DNA from 4 places in the Xenorhabdus entomophaga genome. Region 1 is predicted to be linked to each of the others. Evidence: predicted binding sites of a transcription regulator. Region 1 holds the regulator's gene; each other region holds the start of a gene.
The links. Region 1 encodes Fur, which represses iron uptake genes when iron is present. Its sites were predicted from a motif close to ATAATAATGAGAACNACTATCAA; they were not measured.
Positions count from the first base shown of each region.

Region 2: a site for Fur is predicted at 3,060-3,082, ahead of fes (enterochelin esterase). Genes of this name have one in related genera too.
Region 3: a site for Fur is predicted at 3,239-3,261, ahead of AAC854_RS18735 (TonB-dependent receptor domain-containing protein). Genes of this name have one in related genera too.
Region 4: a site for Fur is predicted at 3,588-3,610, ahead of feoA (ferrous iron transporter A). Genes of this name have one in related genera too.

Region 1 is NZ_JBBMXH010000003.1:70,518-75,439, forward strand. It holds gene AAC854_RS01230 (beta-N-acetylhexosaminidase) at 1-1,307, shown strand, start outside; gene fur (ferric iron uptake transcriptional regulator) at 1,431-1,880, opposite strand; gene fldA (flavodoxin FldA) at 2,055-2,588, opposite strand; gene ybfE (LexA regulated protein) at 2,763-3,053, opposite strand; gene AAC854_RS01250 (TetR/AcrR family transcriptional regulator) at 3,159-3,749, opposite strand; gene AAC854_RS01255 (efflux RND transporter permease subunit) at 3,788-4,922, opposite strand, start outside.
Region 2 is NZ_JBBMXH010000036.1:24,293-29,214, forward strand. It holds partial or broken gene AAC854_RS09500 (thioesterase domain-containing protein) at 1-562, opposite strand, end outside; partial or broken gene AAC854_RS24260 (condensation domain-containing protein) at 569-1,312, opposite strand; gene AAC854_RS09505 (MbtH family protein) at 1,366-1,596, opposite strand; gene fes (enterochelin esterase) at 1,644-2,960, opposite strand; gene AAC854_RS09515 (TonB-dependent siderophore receptor) at 3,266-4,922, shown strand, end outside.
Region 3 is NZ_JBBMXH010000113.1:5,280-10,201, reverse strand. It holds gene AAC854_RS18750 (succinate dehydrogenase/fumarate reductase iron-sulfur subunit) at 1-278, shown strand, start outside; gene frdC (fumarate reductase subunit FrdC) at 293-688, shown strand; gene frdD (fumarate reductase subunit FrdD) at 705-1,058, shown strand; gene AAC854_RS18735 (TonB-dependent receptor domain-containing protein) at 1,159-3,222, opposite strand; gene AAC854_RS18730 (acetyl/propionyl/methylcrotonyl-CoA carboxylase subunit alpha) at 3,515-4,922, opposite strand, start outside.
Region 4 is NZ_JBBMXH010000030.1:29,038-33,959, reverse strand. It holds gene AAC854_RS08440 (OsmC family protein) at 1-297, opposite strand, end outside; gene AAC854_RS08435 (FeoC-like transcriptional regulator) at 567-806, opposite strand; gene feoB (Fe(2+) transporter permease subunit FeoB) at 836-3,166, opposite strand; gene feoA (ferrous iron transporter A) at 3,331-3,558, opposite strand; gene AAC854_RS08420 (pyridoxamine 5'-phosphate oxidase family protein) at 3,887-4,411, opposite strand; gene AAC854_RS08415 (Tex family protein) at 4,821-4,922, opposite strand, start outside.

The DNA of each region.
Region 1 (4,922 bases):
GTGCCGCTGTTGTATCAATGGAAGCACGCTATAAAAAACTTATGGCACAAGGCAAAGAGCAGGAGGCCAATGAATATCGCTTACTTGATCCGACAGATACCTCAAATACAACATCCGTACAGTTCTATGATCGTCGGAGTTATCTGAACCCATGTATGGATTCTTCCAAACGATTTATCGATAAAGTGATTAGTGAAGTTGCCGCCATGCACAAAGAAGCCGGGCAACCGTTGAATACATGGCATTTTGGCGGGGATGAGGCGAAAAATATTCGTTTGGGCGCCGGATATCAGGATCAAGACGGGCCAATTGTGCCGGGCAAGGGGATTATCAACAAAAAAATCGAAGATAAGCCGTGGGCTAAATCTCAGGTTTGCCAGAAGATGATAGCGCAGGGTGTAATCAACGATGTTGATGAGCTTGCCAGTTATTTTGCTATTGAAGTAAGTAAAATCGTCAACTCTCACGGCATTGACACGATGCAGGCATGGCAGGATGGCCTGAAACATGCCAAGTCAGCAAAAGACTTTGCCACTAAACATGTTGCGGTCAATTTCTGGGATACCCTTTATTGGGGAGGTTATGACACCGTAAATGATTGGGCGAATAAAGGTTATCGAGTCATCGTTTCCAGCCCTGATTATGTCTACATTGATATGCCGTATGAAGTGCATCCGAAAGAGCGGGGCTACTATTGGGCGACTCGGTTTAATGATGAGGCGAAAATTTTCAGCTTTGCCCCAAATAACATGCCACAGAATGCGGAAACTTCGGTAGATCGCGATGGCAACCGTTTTAATACCCATAGCAGTAAACGTTGGCCGGGCGCCTATGGTATGTCAGGGCTATCATGGAGTGAAACCGTGCGTACTGATGAACAGATGGAATATATGATTTACCCGCGCTTATTACCGCTGGCGGAACGTGCATGGCATCAGGCGGATTGGGAATTGAATTATCAGCAGGGTAGAGAATATAAAGGTGGAATAACCCATTATGTTGATACGGATGTGCTCAATCGTGATTGGGAACGTTTTGCCAACCTGATGGGGCAGCATGAGCTGACCAAACTGGATAAACTCAACATTGCTTATCGTCTGCCGGTTCCGGGAGGAAGAATTGTTGCCGGGGTATTTGAAGCTAATGTTGCATTGCCGGGTGTTGTTATCCAATATTCACTGGATGATGGAAGAACATGGCAGATTTACGATGACAGACAGCGGCCTTACGTCAGCAATAATGTGAAAATCCGTTCTGTCAGTAGCGATGGAAAACGTTTTAGCCGGATAGACGAAGTTAAATTGTAACGCTTAAATCTAACGCCTGAAGCAATCTGCCGATTAGCTCACGCTAATCGGCAGTAGTTTATTCAGATTAAGCCAGACACGAGAAGCGAACGACGTTAATCACTTCTTTATTGTGCTTGCTTATTATGTTTTTTCATCATGCAGCAAACTATCTTTGCGACAATCACCAACAGCGCAGTGACCATATAAGTAGAGGCTATGGTTTGAAAGTTTAATGCCATAGCGTTCAGCGATGTCTTTCTGGCGTTCTTCAATCGATTCGTCACTGAATTCAATGACTTTACCGCAGTCGAGACAAATTAGATGGTCATGGTGGTGTTGCTGAGTGAGTTCAAAAACAGATTTACCGCCTTCAAAATTGTGGCGTGTGACAATGCCGGCATCATCGAACTGGTTCAACACGCGATAGACAGTGGCGAGGCCAATCTCTTCACCGATATCAATCAGTTTTTTGTAGAGATCCTCCGCACTGACATGATGGCATTCTGGGTCCTGTAGCACTTCCAGAATTTTCAAGCGCGGAAGTGTTACTTTAAGTCCAGCATTTTTCAATGCTTTATTGTTGTCGGTCATGCGGATTCAGTCCTGTAACTTGAGTTAAGTGAACTTATGATACTTAGGGGTATCGTGGGGAATCATGATTCTGTTTCACGTTGTTGATTATAGGCATGGATATTCAAAATGAAAACCATGCCAGACCTGATATCATGACACATTATGCAAGTGTGTGAAAGGAAGCTAACGCCCTTATGCATCCAGAATTTCAGACAGGCTCATTTCAGCCTTAATTTTTTGTACCCAGGCCTCAACGCGCTCATCAGTCAATTCTGGTTGGCGGTCTTCATCAATAGCCAGACCAATGAAGTGGTTATCATCAGCCATACCTTTAGAGGCTTCAAAGTGATACCCTTCGGTTGGCCAGTGACCTACAATAATAGCGCCATGAGGTTCAATAATATCGCGGATGGTACCCATAGCATCACAGAAATACTCTGCATAATCTTCCTGATCACCACAACCGAATAGAGCGACCAGTTTCCCTTCGAAGTTAATCTCTTCCAAAGTCGGGAAAAAATCATCCCAGTCGCATTGAGCTTCGCCGTAATACCAAGTTGGGATGCCAAGCAGCAGAATATCGAAGGCTTCAATGTCTTCTTTGCTGCTTTTGGCAATATCGTGGACTTCAGCAACATCAGCACCGCCCAATTTTTCTTGGATCATTTTGGCGATGTTCTCTGTGTTGCCTGTATCGCTGCCGAAGAATATACCTATTATTGCCATAAAATGGGTTAACCTCTTGTTTTATTGTGTATCTAAGCTATACACATCACGCTGAAATCAGCAGGAAAAATGTCAGTTTTAATAAAGTGAAAAGCGTTATTTTGACCAAACATTCATGACAAATCTGTCAGATTTGTGTGGTGATGCCGCTTTATTGTTGTTGAATAAAAGCCGTTAATCGGCAAGGTGATTTTTTTCTGCCAGTTGGGCTAACAGCATCTGTTCAATCAGTTCACTACGGCTGATATTACGCTGTTTTGCCAGATGATTTAGTGCATCGACTGCCTCTTCGTTGAGTTTTAATTCCACTCGACGCAGTCCTTTGACTTTATCTCGTCGCAACTGGTTGCGTTTATTAATCCTAAGCTGTTCATCTCTGGACAGTGGGTTTGTTTTAGGTCGCCCTGGCCTGCGTTCATCTGCGAACAAATCCAGTGTGGTGCGATCAGTTTGTTCTTTTGCCATAAATTCAATTAATAAAGGGCGTGTACCAATAATATAGCGGGCAATAATACCTTAGCTGAGCGCGTGTCGCTACTGGTTGATGGGGGAGATTGTCGGAATAGGCCTTTAGGATGTAAGCGTCTTTCGTATCATGTAGGTCAGAAAAGCAAGATTTTCAGCCCCATTAAAATCTGATTCCATTCCTTTTTTTCCTATCGCGCCATCAACAGTGGTCATTAACCAGAACGCGGCTTGCTCTGCATTAATTTGTTTGCCGATTTCCCCACTTTCAATACCCTTGCGAATTAATGAGGCCAGGCGCTCCCTGACTTTCTTGTCATTTTCGATAAATATCTTATGAATAGCGGGATTGCGGCTGGCTTCAGCGATAATTTCAATGCCAAGACGTGCATAGCCGGGTTCATTGGAAAGATGGTGCAGAGCGGTCATTATTTTTTCTATCGTGGCAACACTTGAATCTTCATTCTCACAGGAAGAGAGAATTTCGTCATAATCATGGCTGTCCTCTTCTGCAATAGCTTCAATAATGGCGTTTTTGGTTGGGTAATAGTGAAACAGATTTCCGGGACTCATACCTGCTGCTTTGCAGATTTCTGCCGTTGATGTTGCATGAAACCCTTTTTCTATAAAACAGGCGATGGCGGCATCAAGAATATGTTTACGTTTTGCCCGCTGTTTTTCTGTCTGTTTTTTCACTTTAACTTCCTTCAAAACTCTGGATATAAAATCATCTGCTAGCGATAATCAAGATCGTCTTTCGTTACTGACGATAATTTTTTCAGATATGGAATGATAAAGTTTTTAAAGTCATCCATATAGCTATAAACCACGGGCACGAACAGCAAACTTAGCAACGTTGAGCTGATTAATCCGCCAATCACAGCAATTGCCATCGGCGCTCGGAAGCTGGCATCAGCACCACTGGTAATGACGAGCGGGATCATCCCTGCAATCATGGCAATTGTTGTCATGACAATTGGCCTGACACGCTCTCTGCCCGCCTGAATAATCGCTTCATTGCGTGACATACCAGAGCGCGCTCTTTCGAGAATAAACTCAACCAGCAAAATAGAGTTTTTGGTGACAATTCCCATCAGCATTAATATGCCGATAATTACTGGCATATCAATCGCGGCATTATAGAGAAGCAGGGCGATGATAGCACCACCAATGGCGAAGGGGAGGGCAATTAAAATCGTCAGCGGTTGCAAAAAGTCTTTGAACAGAACAATCAGAATGGCCAGTACCATCAAAATACTCAACAGCATAGTGGTGGAAAAACGGTCAAACATTTCATTCATGTATTCCACATCGCCATACACAATCCTTTTCACTTCGAGTGGCAGATTTTTTAATGATGGCAACTCATTGATTTGATCTAATGCCGTTCCAATGGCAATGCCATTAAGATCGGCTTCAATGACTGCCTTACGCTGTCTGGAAATGCGCTCTATTTTGTCAGGGCCAGAAGCAAAAGAGATATCCGCGACAGATTTGACCGGCACATTCGTACCAGAAGTACTGTTCACATAAAGATCATTCAAGACGGTCAAATTATCCCGTTTTTCTTTGGATAATAAGACGCGAACCGGAATTTGCCGGTCTGGTAAGTTAAATTTGGATACATTGGCATTAATCTCACCAATGGTTGCTGTTTTGATTACAGAACCAAGAGCGTCGGTAGTCACGCCTGCTCTGGCAGCTTCGGCAATATTCGGCGTGATGATAATTTCCCGTCTTGGCAGCGGTTGTAAGGCCTGAATATTTTTCAAGCCATTCAATTGCATCATCTCGCGGCGTAACTGATCTACAGTTTGCGATAGAATCTGGGGATCTTCACTCGCCAGAACAATCGAAACATCACGATTA
Region 2 (4,922 bases), on a different contig from region 1:
AAAAATGGTGATTAAAGCGGCGGCGTATCTCGGCTGCCAGACGCATTGCCAGCAACGAATGCCCGCCCAGAGCAAAGAAATCATCATCAGCCCAAACGGGGCCACACTCTAAAATCTCGCTGAACAACTCGGCTATCTGGCTTTCCAAACCCGCTTTTGGTTGCCTGCCCGTGGTTAATTTTTCTGGCATCGGGAGTGCCTTGCGATTCAATTTGCCATTAGCACTCAACGGGAAATTTTCCTGTATCACATAAGTGACAGGCAGCATGTAAGCCGGTAATCGTTTCATTATCGTTTGGTGCAATGCTTCAAGATCCAATGTCACACCGGATTGAGGAATCAACCAAGCAATTAGCTGACGTGCATCGACATGACCAGTCGCCTGACCTGATTTACCCAGCTCACGCGCTGCAACCGCCGCCTGAGCAATTCCCGGTTGCTCCAGCAAAGCTTGTTCAATTTCCCCCAGTTCAATCCGTTGACCACGTATTTTTAACTGATCATCACTGCGCCCAAGATATTCAACTTCACCATTTTCTGACCAACAGGCGATATCTTCAGTGGAAAGTGAAACAGAAGCACCACGTTCACGGGTATGTTTTTGCCAGAATGCGGCTGACTCTGCTTTTGCGGGTGACTGTTCCCAGCTCTGATATTCTTTGACGACCAACTCAAAGGGGCTGAAAGGATTTTCAGTTGGCTGGCGGCCTGCACTTAACGCATTATAAATATCAATAATACGTCGGGTCAGGGCATCAAAACTAAAGCCATCCAACATAAGATGGTGAAAACGCTGATACCAGAACCAACGTTCAGGCTGAGCCTCAATCTTCATAATCACCTGCCGATAAAGGGGACGTTCTCCATCTGCGGGTAACTCAATTGCCAAATCCGTCTGCATTAATTCCTGTGATGCGTTTTCTCCCTGTTTGCGGGACTGTTCATGAGGCTGTTTATGAGGCTGTTTATGAGAGAATTCAATCCATTCTGGAGCAACAACCTGTTGTACATGATGAAATTGTACATGATGAAATTGCGCATGATGAAAATCCGGGATTTGCTGTACAGGCTCTCCCTCTTCATTAATAAAATATCGCGCATGAATGGTATCGGCCTCAGCCAAACCCTGGCGGATAGCCGCATCAAATAAAGCGCGATCCAGTTCGCCATTGATTTCAATATAATGCGCAATGGTGAATTCATTTCGATGGCTGGCAAGTTGATCTGCCATCCAGATTCCGGGCTGGGCAGCCACGAGCGGCAAGGTCAGATTGACTGATTTAATTTCAGAAAATTGCAATACATTAGGCACGTTTGATTTCCTTTCTTATCGACAGGTTAAACCATCAGCATTATTAATTTGATTTATCTATGGGTTTCGCAGAATGGTTTACGCAGACAGGCCGGACGCATATCGATCCAGTGCTCTTCTATGTATGCGATACAAGCCGCTCGTGAATCAGGACCGATAACCCGTTCCCAGCCGACGGGTTGTGTGGCAAAGGTTGGCCAAAGGCTATATTGCTGTTGATTATTTATCAGCACATAAAAAGTAGCTTCGTCATCATCAAAAGGATTCTTTTGTTCCAGATTCATCGTTGGTTCTCAATTATATTTAGGATTTGAACAATCGGTTTACCGCATCACTTTTCAGCCAGTAACCAACTCAGGCCATCAATTAATCCACCGCGCCAGCACAACGCATCATGCCCACCATTAAACACGCGATAATTCACACGATGCCCCGCCCCTTGCAGCGCGGCATACATTTGGTCATTGACAAAATGGATATCTGCTTCGCGGGAACCCGCTTCCTGAAAGATTTTCAATGATGAGGGGAGCACTTTTTGTTCAAGAACTTGTTGTGTCAGCCAGCCGGGTTGATGTTCCGCAGATGACATAAACTGTCGGACAATTCTGCTATCAGGCCACCAGAAAGAACCCGATTGTGTGAGGACACAGCCAAAGCGTTGCGGCCAATGGAGAGCCGCATAGAGCGCTGCCAGCCCACCGTAACTCTGCCCTGCGATAACGGTTTGTTCAGGATCATCACTGAAAACCGTATGCTGTGCGGCCAGCGGTAATAGTTCATCCTGAATCGCTTGCCAAAAATCAGGGTTGCAGGGAAGCTCCTGCTCCCGGTGAGACATATCGATAACATCAATCAGAAGCCAGACTGCACCGGGTATCTGCTGTTGTTCAGTCGCCATGTCAATCGCCGGAAAAATTGGCATTTTCTCCCGCCAGGTTAACCCATCCAGCAGGATGATAAGAGGACGTGGGTGTTCTGTTTCTTCCCCTGTAGCGTAAAGCCAGACACGTCTTTGATTGTTGAGGCGGTCACTATTCCAATGCAAAAGCAAAGGTTCATGTTTACCCGGCTGCGTAGCAGGGACTGGCTTTATTACCACGCCTTCCCATGCAGTCTGTTCAGTCGCATAAGGCATATGAATTGCTGATAAAGACAAACCAAGCCCATTACGGTGATGATGTTGGCGGTTCAAAGGATCTGGTGTGGATAACGGGAAGAGTGAAATCCACCATTCGCGTTGTTGCTGGTTGCGCGGCTTGGGTTTATCAGGCTTAGATTCATCAAAAAAGTTGGGGGGCAAATGGGCATCCGTGACCGGTATAAATCGATAACTTCCTCTCCAGTCATCTTCAAGGCTTACTGACCAATACCAGATATCCGTTCCGGATAACCGTTGCAAACTCTGGGGGTCTGGACGATGGTGATTAGTGATACCATTAATATCAACATAAACTCTGCGCAGAGCTGAATGTTGTTCATTGCCGTTAGGATCTCGCCAAAAGAATGTTGCCTGAACTTGATGATTTGTTGGAACCTCTATGATGGGCGTTCCCAAAACAGCAATACTTTTCCACCATAATTCACTGCCAGCATGGAGCGCAGATAACAAATCATCTGCCGTACCTGATGGCTGAAATACTAACTTCATCCCCTTATCCCTCTCAAAAAGATCTGCTCACACGATTTGTTCAAGCCTGATACATCTGAGCCAATAACACTCACAAAGGAAAAAATTACCGCTTCACGAATGATATTGATAACGATTTTCATTTTCAATATCATTCGTGTTATTTATTGGTTGTAGCGACTGGCAGGCAGAATTCATGGAGAAATATCAGGGGTAATGTGGCAGGAGGCCCCACAACTCCGCTTGGTCATAATGGGATAATTTCAATTAATTAATTGATTTTTAATATTTATTTTTAAATAAGTCTATTTTGAGAGATGAAATCCATGGTACTGCTTATCAAGAATCAAACGGTAAAAACTGCAATAAAAATAAAGGAAAAACATAACTATAATAAGTTACCCTTAATATTGACCTCCACTTTGCTGTTATCCCCTTATGCTGTAGCAAACCCTGGAACTGTCAGCGACAAAGAAGACATCATCACCGTCACAAGCACCAATCAAAGCAACTCAGTAAAACATTTTGTAGAATTAGAGAGCACCGCTGGCACCAAAAGCTCCACTCCCCTGATTAAAACCCCTCAATCAATCAGCGTCGTCAACCGCACACAAATGGAAGCACAAGGTGCCATGACAGTGGCTGACGCCCTGAATTATTCAAGCGGTGTTGTGACTAATTACCGGGGTTCTTCCAACCGCAACGACGAAGTGATTACACGTGGCTTCCGTTATGCCCCTAAATTTCTTGATGGACTGAGTTATGGTACAAACAGTTCAAGCGGCACTGTTGGTCAGATCGATCCTTGGCTATTAGAGCGTGTGGAGTTGGTACACGGACCGGCATCTGTGCTGTATGGTCAGGTCAGTCCCGGGGGGTTGATTAATATGACCAGCAAAAGGCCAACTGCTCAGCCCATCCATAAAGTACAGATGAAAGCAGGCAATCAGAGCCTTGGGAAAATGGCCTTTGATTTCGGTGGTGCGTTGAGTGATGATATGTCCGTTCTCTATCGTCTGAATGGTGTTCTCAGCACGCAAAAACAATTCGTTAAAGGTTTTAAAAAAGAGCGGATTGCCATCGCGCCAGCACTGACATGGATACCCAACAATAATACGACTTTTACGTTACTCACCAGCTATCAGTTCGACCCTAAAGCGGGATACCGCAACTTCTATCCTAAAGACGGCACGATAACCCCCGTACCCAATGCAGGCTATATCCCCTACAATATGAATTTCAGTGATCCTTCTTTTAATCAGTCCAGACGGGAACAGCTCTCTATCGGCTACATTCTTGAGCATGACATTAGTGATGTCTTCTCTTTCCAACAAAACCTGCGTTATTCGCAATCAGATGAACGCCATAAATATCTCGTTCTTGCATCAGATACCAATCGTCCCATCATTACGCGTTTTCCACAGCGCGATCATAACGAGTCTCAAGGAATAAGCATGGATAACCAACTGAAAGCGCTTTTTTCAGTGGGTAGCATTGAACATAACATCATCAGTGGGATCGATTATAAGTGGGTAAATAACCACAATAAATTCTGGCGTGATTGGGATGAAAACGGAACATACAATTTTGATTGGTCAAACCCGGTTTGGGGCGTGCATGTCGATGAAAACGGGCTGTCCCTCAACAGGAATAGGAAAAATAGACTTCATCAGTTAGGTGTTTACTTACAGGATCAACTGAGTTGGGAAAACTGGAACTTAGTTCTGTCAGGGCGTTATGACTGGACTGAAACCAAGCAACAAGACATCATGAAGAGCACATCAACAACACAAAAAGACCGTGCTTTTACAGGACGTGCGGGGTTATTGTACGCCTTTGATAACGGCATTTCGCCTTATATCAGTTACAGCACCTCGTTTGAGCCTAATCTGGATCAAGGTAAACCCGGCACTCCGGCTTTCAAACCCACAACCGGTGAACAAACTGAAATCGGTATCAAATTCCAGCCAAAAGATCACAATA
Region 3 (4,922 bases), on a different contig from region 1:
GCCTGTGCTATGCCGCCTGCCCTCAATTTGGCCTGAATCCTGAATTCATCGGGCCTGCTGCGGTTACATTGGCACATCGTTACAACCTTGATAACCGCGATAATGGCAAGAAAGAGCGTATGCCGCACATCAACAGCGACAACGGTGTCTGGTCTTGTACTTTCGTAGGCTACTGCTCTGAAGTTTGTCCGAAACATGTTGATCCGGCAGGTGCCATTCAGCAGAGCAAGGCAGAAAGTGCCAAAGATTTCATTATCTCTATGCTGAAACCACAATAAGGAAGGAGAGAATAATGACGACGAAACGTAAACCTTATGTGCGCGGCATGGAAGCGAATTGGTGGCGCAAACTCGGATTTTACCGTTTTTACATGCTGCGGGAAGGAACGGCAGTTCCTGCCACCTGGTTCAGTTTACTGGTGCTTTATGGCTTGTTTGCCTTGAAAAACGGCCCGGAAAGCTGGGCGGATTTTGTCTCTTTCCTGCAACATCCGATCGTGTTGCTGATTAATATCATCACCCTGCTGGCAGCCCTGCTGCATACGAAAACCTGGTTTGAACTGGCTCCGAAGGCGCTCAATCTCATCGTCAAAAATGAGAAAATGCCACCGGGACCAATTGTCAAATTGCTATGGGCAACCACGATTATTGCGACTGCCGTGATTCTCGGCGTGGCATTACTTTTCTGACCCCAAGGAGGATCTGATGAATCAAGTACCTAAGCGTTCCGACGAACCGATTTTCTGGGGCTTATTTGGTGCCGGCGGGATGTGGAGCGCTATTGTTGGGCCGGCAATTATTCTGCTGCTGGGCATACTGATACCACTCGGTTTGGCACCAGAAGCGCTTTCTTATGAGCGTATCCTGACATTCTGCCAGAGTTTTATCGGTCGCATCTTTTTGCTGCTGATGATCAGCCTGCCGATCTGGTGCGGAATGCACCGTATTCACCACGGAATGCATGATCTGAAAATTCATATCCCTGCCAGTAAATGGATATTTTATGGTGCAGCGGCTGTTTTGACTGTTATCGCTTTGATTGGAGTTTTTACGCTGTAATTCTCATGGCGATAATTGGAGAGCAATCTCAGGAAAAGTCTGCGGATAAACCGCAGACTTATTACAAGGGATGTTTTTGAATATCTTTAAGACGTTTTCATCAGAATTTATAAGAAATTGTCGCTTTATATGTGCGTCCTTTCTCTTCTTGTCCTTTATAAGTTTTCAAATAATAAGAGTGTTCGTTGTAACGTTTATCAAAGACATTATCGATACCAAACTGGAGTTCTGCATTTTTAAATGTACCTGTTTTTGGCGACCAGGAAATATACATATTACTTACGCCATAGCCAGATTTATGGATACCGACAGTATTTCCTCTCTCTGTACCTTTGGAATTTTTTGCCAGAACAAATCGAGAACTCCAACCGAGTTCAATATCAGTTTTGTCAAATAGGTAACTACCACCTACAGTAATAGAATCACCGACTGATGGTGTAAACTCTAATCCTTTATCAAATAACGCACTATCTTTAATAATCTTGTTATTGACTTTGGCATAAGTGGTTTTTAAAGACACATTATTTAGTTTATAGCCAGTCGCTAATTCAAACCCTTCCAGTCTGGCTTTCGGGATATTATGCAGTTCGTTCTTAGCTAAAGTTGTAGACAGGTTTTTAAAATTCGTTTGGAATACTTTACCTGATACTACCAGCGAGTCATTGTCAGCAAAAACACCGGGATAAGTACCTGCCAGTCCCGTTTCCAAATTGTAACCGGTTGTGGCTGTCAGGTTATTACCATGGTTGGATAATCCCATAAGTTCTTTGCCTAATGGACCTCTGAAGAGTTCGGTGTAATTGGCAAATAATGTTGTGGACGCCCCGAGCTCGTATTTCAATCCGAGTGCTTTTGAGAAGTGAGAATAAGTTCTCTCAAACGACTCATTTTGTTCATTAATCGTATGGTATTTATAGTGATCCCATCTGATACCAGGTATAACATGAAAATCTGCAAGTTGAATATCATCCTCTAAGTAAACAGAAGATGAGTTTCCTTTTTCTACTTCTTTATTATGAATATTCTCCTCTGCGTTAGTGAAGCGCATTCTGGTATCAAAATACTCATATCCATAAGTTAAGGAATGGGATAGCTTCTCGGTATCAAAACTAGAGGTATTACGAACTTTAACACCTTGAGTTTCAACAATACTATCGAATCCTTTCCCACTTCCGTTTACAGGCTTCATATGGGTAGAAGTTTGTTCAGTATGATAAGCGGATATTTTTAAATCAATAAGATCATTATCAACCGGCGCATATCCGTAAGTGATATTATGGGTATCACGGTCGATGGCATACTTCGCTTTCTTTCCGTTATTTACATCCTGTCCAAAATTCAATCTAAAACTAGTTGCTGCATCATTTTTATAATGTTCTTTAGATACATTAATATACTGCTCATCGGTCAGATTAAATTTAGCTTTTAATAAATAGTTGAATAACTTTCCATCTGTCGGGATTGAATCTCTCCCTATATTATCTCTGCCAGATTTAGAGTCGTGAATATTGCGATGGGTAAAGTAACCTAATAAATCAACAGCACCCAATCTGCCATAGGTCGCCAAAGATTGTTGGAATTCATCACCATTGCTGGAGTAATTTAATTTCCCTTTGGCACCAAATAATTGACCGGGTGTCAACAGATCACCTGCATCAACGGTCTCAAATTTTAATGCGCCACCAATGGCACCAGTATCGTAGGTAATACTGTTACTACCAACCTTGATATCAACCTGCTTCAACATTTCAGGATCGATGCCGTAATTCCCTGCATGGTGGAAGTGATACCCTTCTTGTCTTGCACCATCAATGGTTACGTTGATGAATTGATCATCCATCCCACGGATTTTGAAGCGTTGCCCTAAAGCACTAGGATGACCCGCTTGTACCCCTGGTACATTCTTTAAAATCTCGGCAACACTTTGTGCTTGTTTGACCTTGATTTCATTACGGCTGACTTTTCTCTCTTCTGGTGCATCTTGTGCATTATTATCTGCAATAACAACAAGTGTATCGCCAGTACTAGGAGATTTTTTAATCGTGCTTTCAGCACTTGCAAATGCGTTGGTAGAAATAGCAACTGTCAGCATAGATGCGGACATCAGAGGAACACACAAGCCGCTTTTAGCCAAGCTAGCGTAAATTTTGGTAATTTTAGACATTTATTTTCAAACAAGTATACTATTGAGAATCGTTATTATTTACATTTCTATAGTAAATGTAAATAAATTTCAAGAACAGTTATTTTCAATAAGGTTTGTCGGCGGTCGGAGCCCACTCCGAAAGTGGGCTTTATTTATTGAATAACATGAAGAATTTGATGGCGATAAAGTACCTTAGTGAGATCTTGTTTACTCCAATCAGTATAAATACTCATCACTATAGCGCCCCATAACCCAAAGGAGTGCAAATTTATACTAAATATATACCCGTTTAATTTTTCTATGAATCTCACTACTCAATATTAGCCAAAACACTCTCTGCATCCTGATAATCCCCTGCTTGGACACAGAATGTAATTTTTCCTGAACGATGAGCATTGATTTGTACTTCCATTTTCATGGCTTCCATAACTGCAATCACATCGCCTTCTTTAACTTGAGCACCTTCTTTAACCATCCAGGAATGCAGGATACCTGAAATAGGGGCTTTGACCTGACGGGGATCTTCCGGCCGTTTTTCCGTTATGACAGACGGAGAAAATTGCTGTGCACCTACAGGGGCTGAATGCGCCAATCCCGCCAATAAATCCGCCGGCAACCCCAGTTCATGCCTGCGGCCATCAACCTCAATAAACGTGCGGGTAATACTTTTATCCCCGATAGGAAGCTGACGTAGCGAAGCCTCTAGTTCATTCACAAAATCAGTTTCAATCCAGCGGGTATGGACATTGAATTTATCACCAGAAACAAAATCAGGATGCGCCATCACCGCTTGATGGAAAGGTAAAACGGAGGCTACGCCACGGATCTTAAACTCTTTCAATGCCCGACGTGCCCGAGCAATGGCTTGTTCTCGAGTCGCCCCTGTGACAATCAATTTTGCCATCAGTGAATCAAAAGTAGCAGGAATGGTTGAGCCATTCACCACACCAGAATCCAAACGAATACCGGGACCGGAAGGTGGAGTGAATTCAATGACCGTTCCAGATGTTGGTAAGAAGCCTTTTCCGGCATCTTCCGCATTAATGCGAAATTCAAATGAGTGCCCTCTTGGGACTGGCGTTTCCTGAATGTTCAACGGATGGCCTTCTGCCACTCGCAACTGTTCAATAACCAGATCGATACCTGTTGTTTCTTCTGTCACGGGATGCTCTACTTGTAAGCGAGTATTCACTTCTAAAAAAGAGAGCGTCCCATCTGCACTTAACAAGAATTCTACTGTTCCAGCGCCAACATAATTGGCTTCCGCGCAAATGGCTTTTGCTGATTGATGAATACGTTCCCTTTGTTCTTGGCTCAGGAATGGTGCAGGCGCTTCTTCCACCAGCTTCTGGTTCCGACGCTGCAAAGAACAGTCACGGGTGCCGAGGACAACAACATTGCCTTGTTTATCCGCAATCACCTGCGCTTCTATATGACGAGGTTTATCCAAGAATTGCTCAATAAAACATTCCCCTCGCCCAAATGCGGCTGTCGCTTCACGCACTGCTGAATGATAAAGTTCTGCCACTTCATCCATCCGCCAAGCCACTTTCAACCCGCGGCCTCCTCCCCCAAATGCCGCTTTAATAGCAATCGGCAACCCATGCTGCTCTGCAAAAGCGATAACTTCCTGAGCATCTTTGACTGGCTCTGAGGTTCCAACAACCAATGGCGCTCCCACTTTCTGGGCAATCTTACGCGCCCTAACCTTATCACCC
Region 4 (4,922 bases), on a different contig from region 1:
GGAAAATCCTAATTTGGCGTTTTTATTTCTACCCGTGAAGCCATCGGTATCCAATTCTCCTTCTACCTTAACCTGAATATCATTCAAATTAATTTTATGCTTGCGGGCAAAACTTTTTGCGACAATACACTGACATGCGCCAAAAGCAGACAGTAATGCTTCCACAGGGTTCATTGCTTCATCCGTTCCACCGAGACTTTTGGGTTCGTCTACATGAAAGGTAAAATTCCGTGATGAACATTTCATCTTGAGATGACCAATGGACTCAATTGTTGCAGTAAATAACTCTTTAGGCATATTACTATCCTCGGGTTATTAATAACGGTAAATCCGTGTATCAGATAATAAGGAAGAGATATTTATTTTTCAATTCGTGGTCATGAATAAGTTTATTTTTTTGATATGAGTCTTTTTTGTTTAATATTGAATAAGATACAATCTGTTCTGTTTGCTCTGATTTGGCAAAAGATGAAAAGGTTAAATGAGCCGTGATCTTCAAAGAAAAATTGCCTGCCCGATGAGCTTGATCAGGCAGGCAATTCTTTAGCATTTACAGGGGCAGATGCTTAGTTTTTTACTGACAGTTGATAAATTTTGGAATCACATTTCTGCGTTTCCGGGCACTGCTTGCAGCCGCCGCTTAAACAGGAAGAAGCATCCACTTCCTCCAGTTTACCCATTGCGACAAGCTGCTTGAGCATGGCTTCTACCATCGGCAGCGGTGCTGAAAACTGATAGCTTAATGACCTTGCGTCAGTGCGCCCATTAAGGGCAACGGCGTTTCTAATTTCCAGCAGACTAATCATCTATCGCTCCTATTAATAGCTAGTGGCAGTTAATGGCAGTTGCCGTTTGAGCATTTGCAGTTACGATCGGTGGTGTTATTGAACGTGACGGTCACTCTGCTGCGTGCACGGCGCAATCCAATAAAAACCAGTACGTTAAACAGGATCACGGCCAGAATTGTTATCAGGCTGCTTTCTGGATGGGCAGAAAACGTTGTCGCCTGATAAAACAATGCTGCGAGTGAATAAGCGACGTTTAGTCCCCACAGGATGGAGAAAGTCATCCAGCCACGGCTGGTTTCACGTGCAATGGCTCCCATGACGGAAACACAGGGTACGTATAGCAGTACGAAAATCAGGTAACTGTAAGCAGAAATGGCAGAGCCAAATTTGGCGCTCATTGTTCCCATAGAACCGCGATCCATATCGCCATCGCCTTTACTGGCTTCTATCGGGTTGGAAAGCGCACTTAAGGTAAAGGTTTCTTTCAGGCTGTCCCAGGTTTCCGCAACAGCGTCTTTCAATTGCTCCGGTAAATTGAATTCATCCGGGTCGAATGGTGCCTGAGTGATGTTTTCTGCGGTGTACAGGGTGTTCAGCGTTCCAACAACAACCTCTTTGGCCATTGCCCCGGTGATAAGCCCGACAGTGGCCTGCCAGTTATCAGACTGCACACCGATGGGCTGTAATACTGGCGTGATCACTTTACTGACAGAAGCCAGAGCTGATTGGTTAATGTTATCCACAGCTTTACCTGAGAAGGAGAAGCTGTTCAGAGCGCCAATGAACATACTTGCCGCGACAATGACTTTACCCGCTCGTATCACAAAACCTTTCAGTCGCTGCCATGTCTGGAGCAACAGGGTTTTAGTATGTGGAACATGGTAGACCGGAAGCTCCATTACAAATGGAGATGCCTCACCACGCATCAGGGTGTATTTGAGCAGCAGCCCCGTCAGGATGGCGATGACAATTCCCAATATATACAGGGAGAAAACGATGCTTGCTCCATTTTTGCCGAAGAAAGCGGCTGCAAAGACAGCAAAGATTGCCAATCTTGCCCCACAGGACATAAACGGTGCCATCATGATGGTAATCAGGCGCTCACGAGGGGCGTCCAGTGTTCTTGAGCCCATCACGGCCGGCACATTACAACCAAAGCCAACAATCAGGGGCACAAAGGATTTACCCGGCAATCCCATGGCTTGCATCAGCCTGTCCATAACAAACGCGGCTCGCGCCATGTAGCCTGAATCTTCAAGGAAGGAGAGGAACAGGTACATCATGCCGATCTGGGGAACCAACGGCAGTACGGTGTTGATGCCTCCACCAATACCTTGGGCAAGGAAAACCGTCAGCCAATTCGGGAAATGGAGAAAATGACCGAGCCATTGCATTCCATCAATGAAAATGGCGGCAGAAGCCCCTTCGAAGATGGGTTGCAAAGCGCCGCCGATATTGATGGCCAGCACAAACATCAGGTACATGACAAACAGGAAGATAGGCAGGCCCAGCCAGCGGTTCAGGATAACGGTATCCAATACTTGGGTCAGTTTGTTTGGTATGGCTGATCGGGTATCAATGACCGCCAGACATATATCACTAATCGTCTGATAACGTGCGCCAGCAATGATCAGGTCGGGTTCTTCAATCTGTTGCTGTTGCAGGCGAGCCTGACTTTCAGCTAGCTGTATTTGAGTCAGACCGGAAATCTCACGGCTGTAAATATCCCCTTCCAGCACCTGCAAAGCCAGCCAGCGACGCTGCTGTGGGCTGAATGTCCCCGTGATTTGGCGTGAAAGATGGGAGACTTCCTGTAATAGTGAATCAGGATATTCAACCTGCACAGGTTTAGCGTTTTGCGGGTATTTAATTTTTTGCGGATGATCGTCGATGGTTTTTTTCAGTGCATCGATCCCTGTGGCACGGGTTGAAACCAGTGGGATAACCGGACAGCCGAGGCGTTGTTCCAGTGCCGCAACATCAATATTGATACGCTGATTCTGAGCGATATCCAGCATATTCAGCGCAATGATGCAGGGAATGCCCAGTTCAATCAATTGCAGTGAGAGATAAAGATTACGCTCCAGATTCGACGCATCAACAACATTGATCAACATATCAGCTTCACCACTAAGGATATAGTGGCAGGCAATCTGCTCATCAATGGACGTTTGCTCAGAAATGGTAGTGAGAGAATAAGTGCCGGGGAGGTCGACAAGCTCGACCTGATGGTTATTGGTGGTAAAGTGGCCGGCTTTGCGCTCTACCGTAACACCAGCCCAGTTTCCCACGCGTTGGTGGGAGCCAGTAAGCTGGTTAAAAAGTGTCGTTTTGCCGGCATTGGGATTACCAATCAGGCCTATGGTTAATTGTTTCATCATACTTTTGTCAATCACAAAATCTACCAATCATAAAGTCTGCTAATTACGAAGTGACTTTCGTACCTTAGTTACATATTCAGTACCCTGGTGATACTTTAGTACTACGGTTATCAAAGTGTGTGGGTGATGATTATTCTGAACTAAATCAACTTAGCGCTTTGTTAGTTCAGATCTTCATTCAACATGAGAAATGCCAAGTCTTGTTTACGAAGAGTAAGGCTGACTCTGCGTGTTTCGATTTGTATTGGATCGCCCAATGGAGCGAAGCGAATGACCTGAAATGTTGAACCCGGTAACATGCCGAGTGACAATAATTTTTGTCGGTAAGCTGGACTAATTTCTGGAGAAAATCCCAGAATTTTATACCTGCGTTCTGGAATAAGAACCATATAACTCTCCATTTTGACTGAAAAAATAAGTGATTATAAGAATGATTATCCTCAATGAAGGGAATTTCACAAGGAAAAAGTACGGTAATTTCTCTGAATTCTAATTGTTAATGATAATAATACGCAACTGCAATGTTGGTTATTTATCCTGAATAATATGGAAACAAATTGATATTAATCAAATTAATGTTGATTTGATTGAAAATAAATAATTATTAGGAATATTTAATATTCGGAAAAAATATCTTTATTGATAAGCCCCGTTAATAAACGGGGCTTGTTGATTTCTATTTTCTTATTAATTTGATAAATGATTGATTGACTTTTATTAACCTTTTGGAGGATAAAGCAGCTCACTCAATGGAACCTGAACGCGATCATCATCTTGATGCTGGCTCCAGGCATCCGAGTCGTATACCCACCATGCCTGAATTTCCAACTGATAGAAACGGCGTGTGGCATGGCCTTGATAATCACTGATGGGACGAGATTTTTTCTTTCTGATATTTTCATCAGGATAAGTTTTTAAGAAAAAATAGTCATAGGTTTCCTGTAGTTGCTCATCGGGGACTTGGCGGGCGTAGCCAACGAATTGAGCGCCAGCCAGATCCAGTGATGAATCAGGTGTGACCCGACTGCTGTAGATTGTGCCGCTGACACGGGGGTTGATATGTAATTCCCGCGAATGTCGGGTATCTCGCTTTGAGTACCAGATCAGTGTCAGTGGGTTGTATTCCGGAATATAGAACATCGTCGATGACCAGACTGAATCTGCATCTGGATCGTGAGTGGAAAGGCTGAAAAAACGTATATTGCTGAGTAAATTAAAACTGCTTTGGACATATTTGTTCATGGTTTTTCCTCAACAGTGTGCATTCGTTCTTGATACCTAAAACTCGAAACCCATTGGGTATAAGAACATTAGGATATTATGGAAGATTTATATTTTTATATTATTCAATAAGTTCCCATTATTATGAGATTTATTGCGGAATGAATTATACGGAGTATTAATTAAAATATGCAGGGGTCATAACTTATTCAAATTTATAACATCAGCAATAAATAGAATCATCATGATGAAAATAATGGCTTTTTTACGTATAGCCAGTCAAGGGCTTTTTATCCGGCGCGCCGTAAAACCCCGTCATTCAGAGGCTGCTAATTCTTTTTTTGAAAGATCCTGAACTGGCACAATGGCACCAGTTCAGGAAATTAGTTAAGTAAGCTAACGTTTCTTGGTTAATTAACGTTTGCGCTAATTAACGTTTTTTATTAAAGGCAGCCGCCAACGCATCACCCATGGCGCTGTTGGCTAAAGGTGCAGAACCTGAACGCGAAATATGGCGGTTTCTGCCATTGCC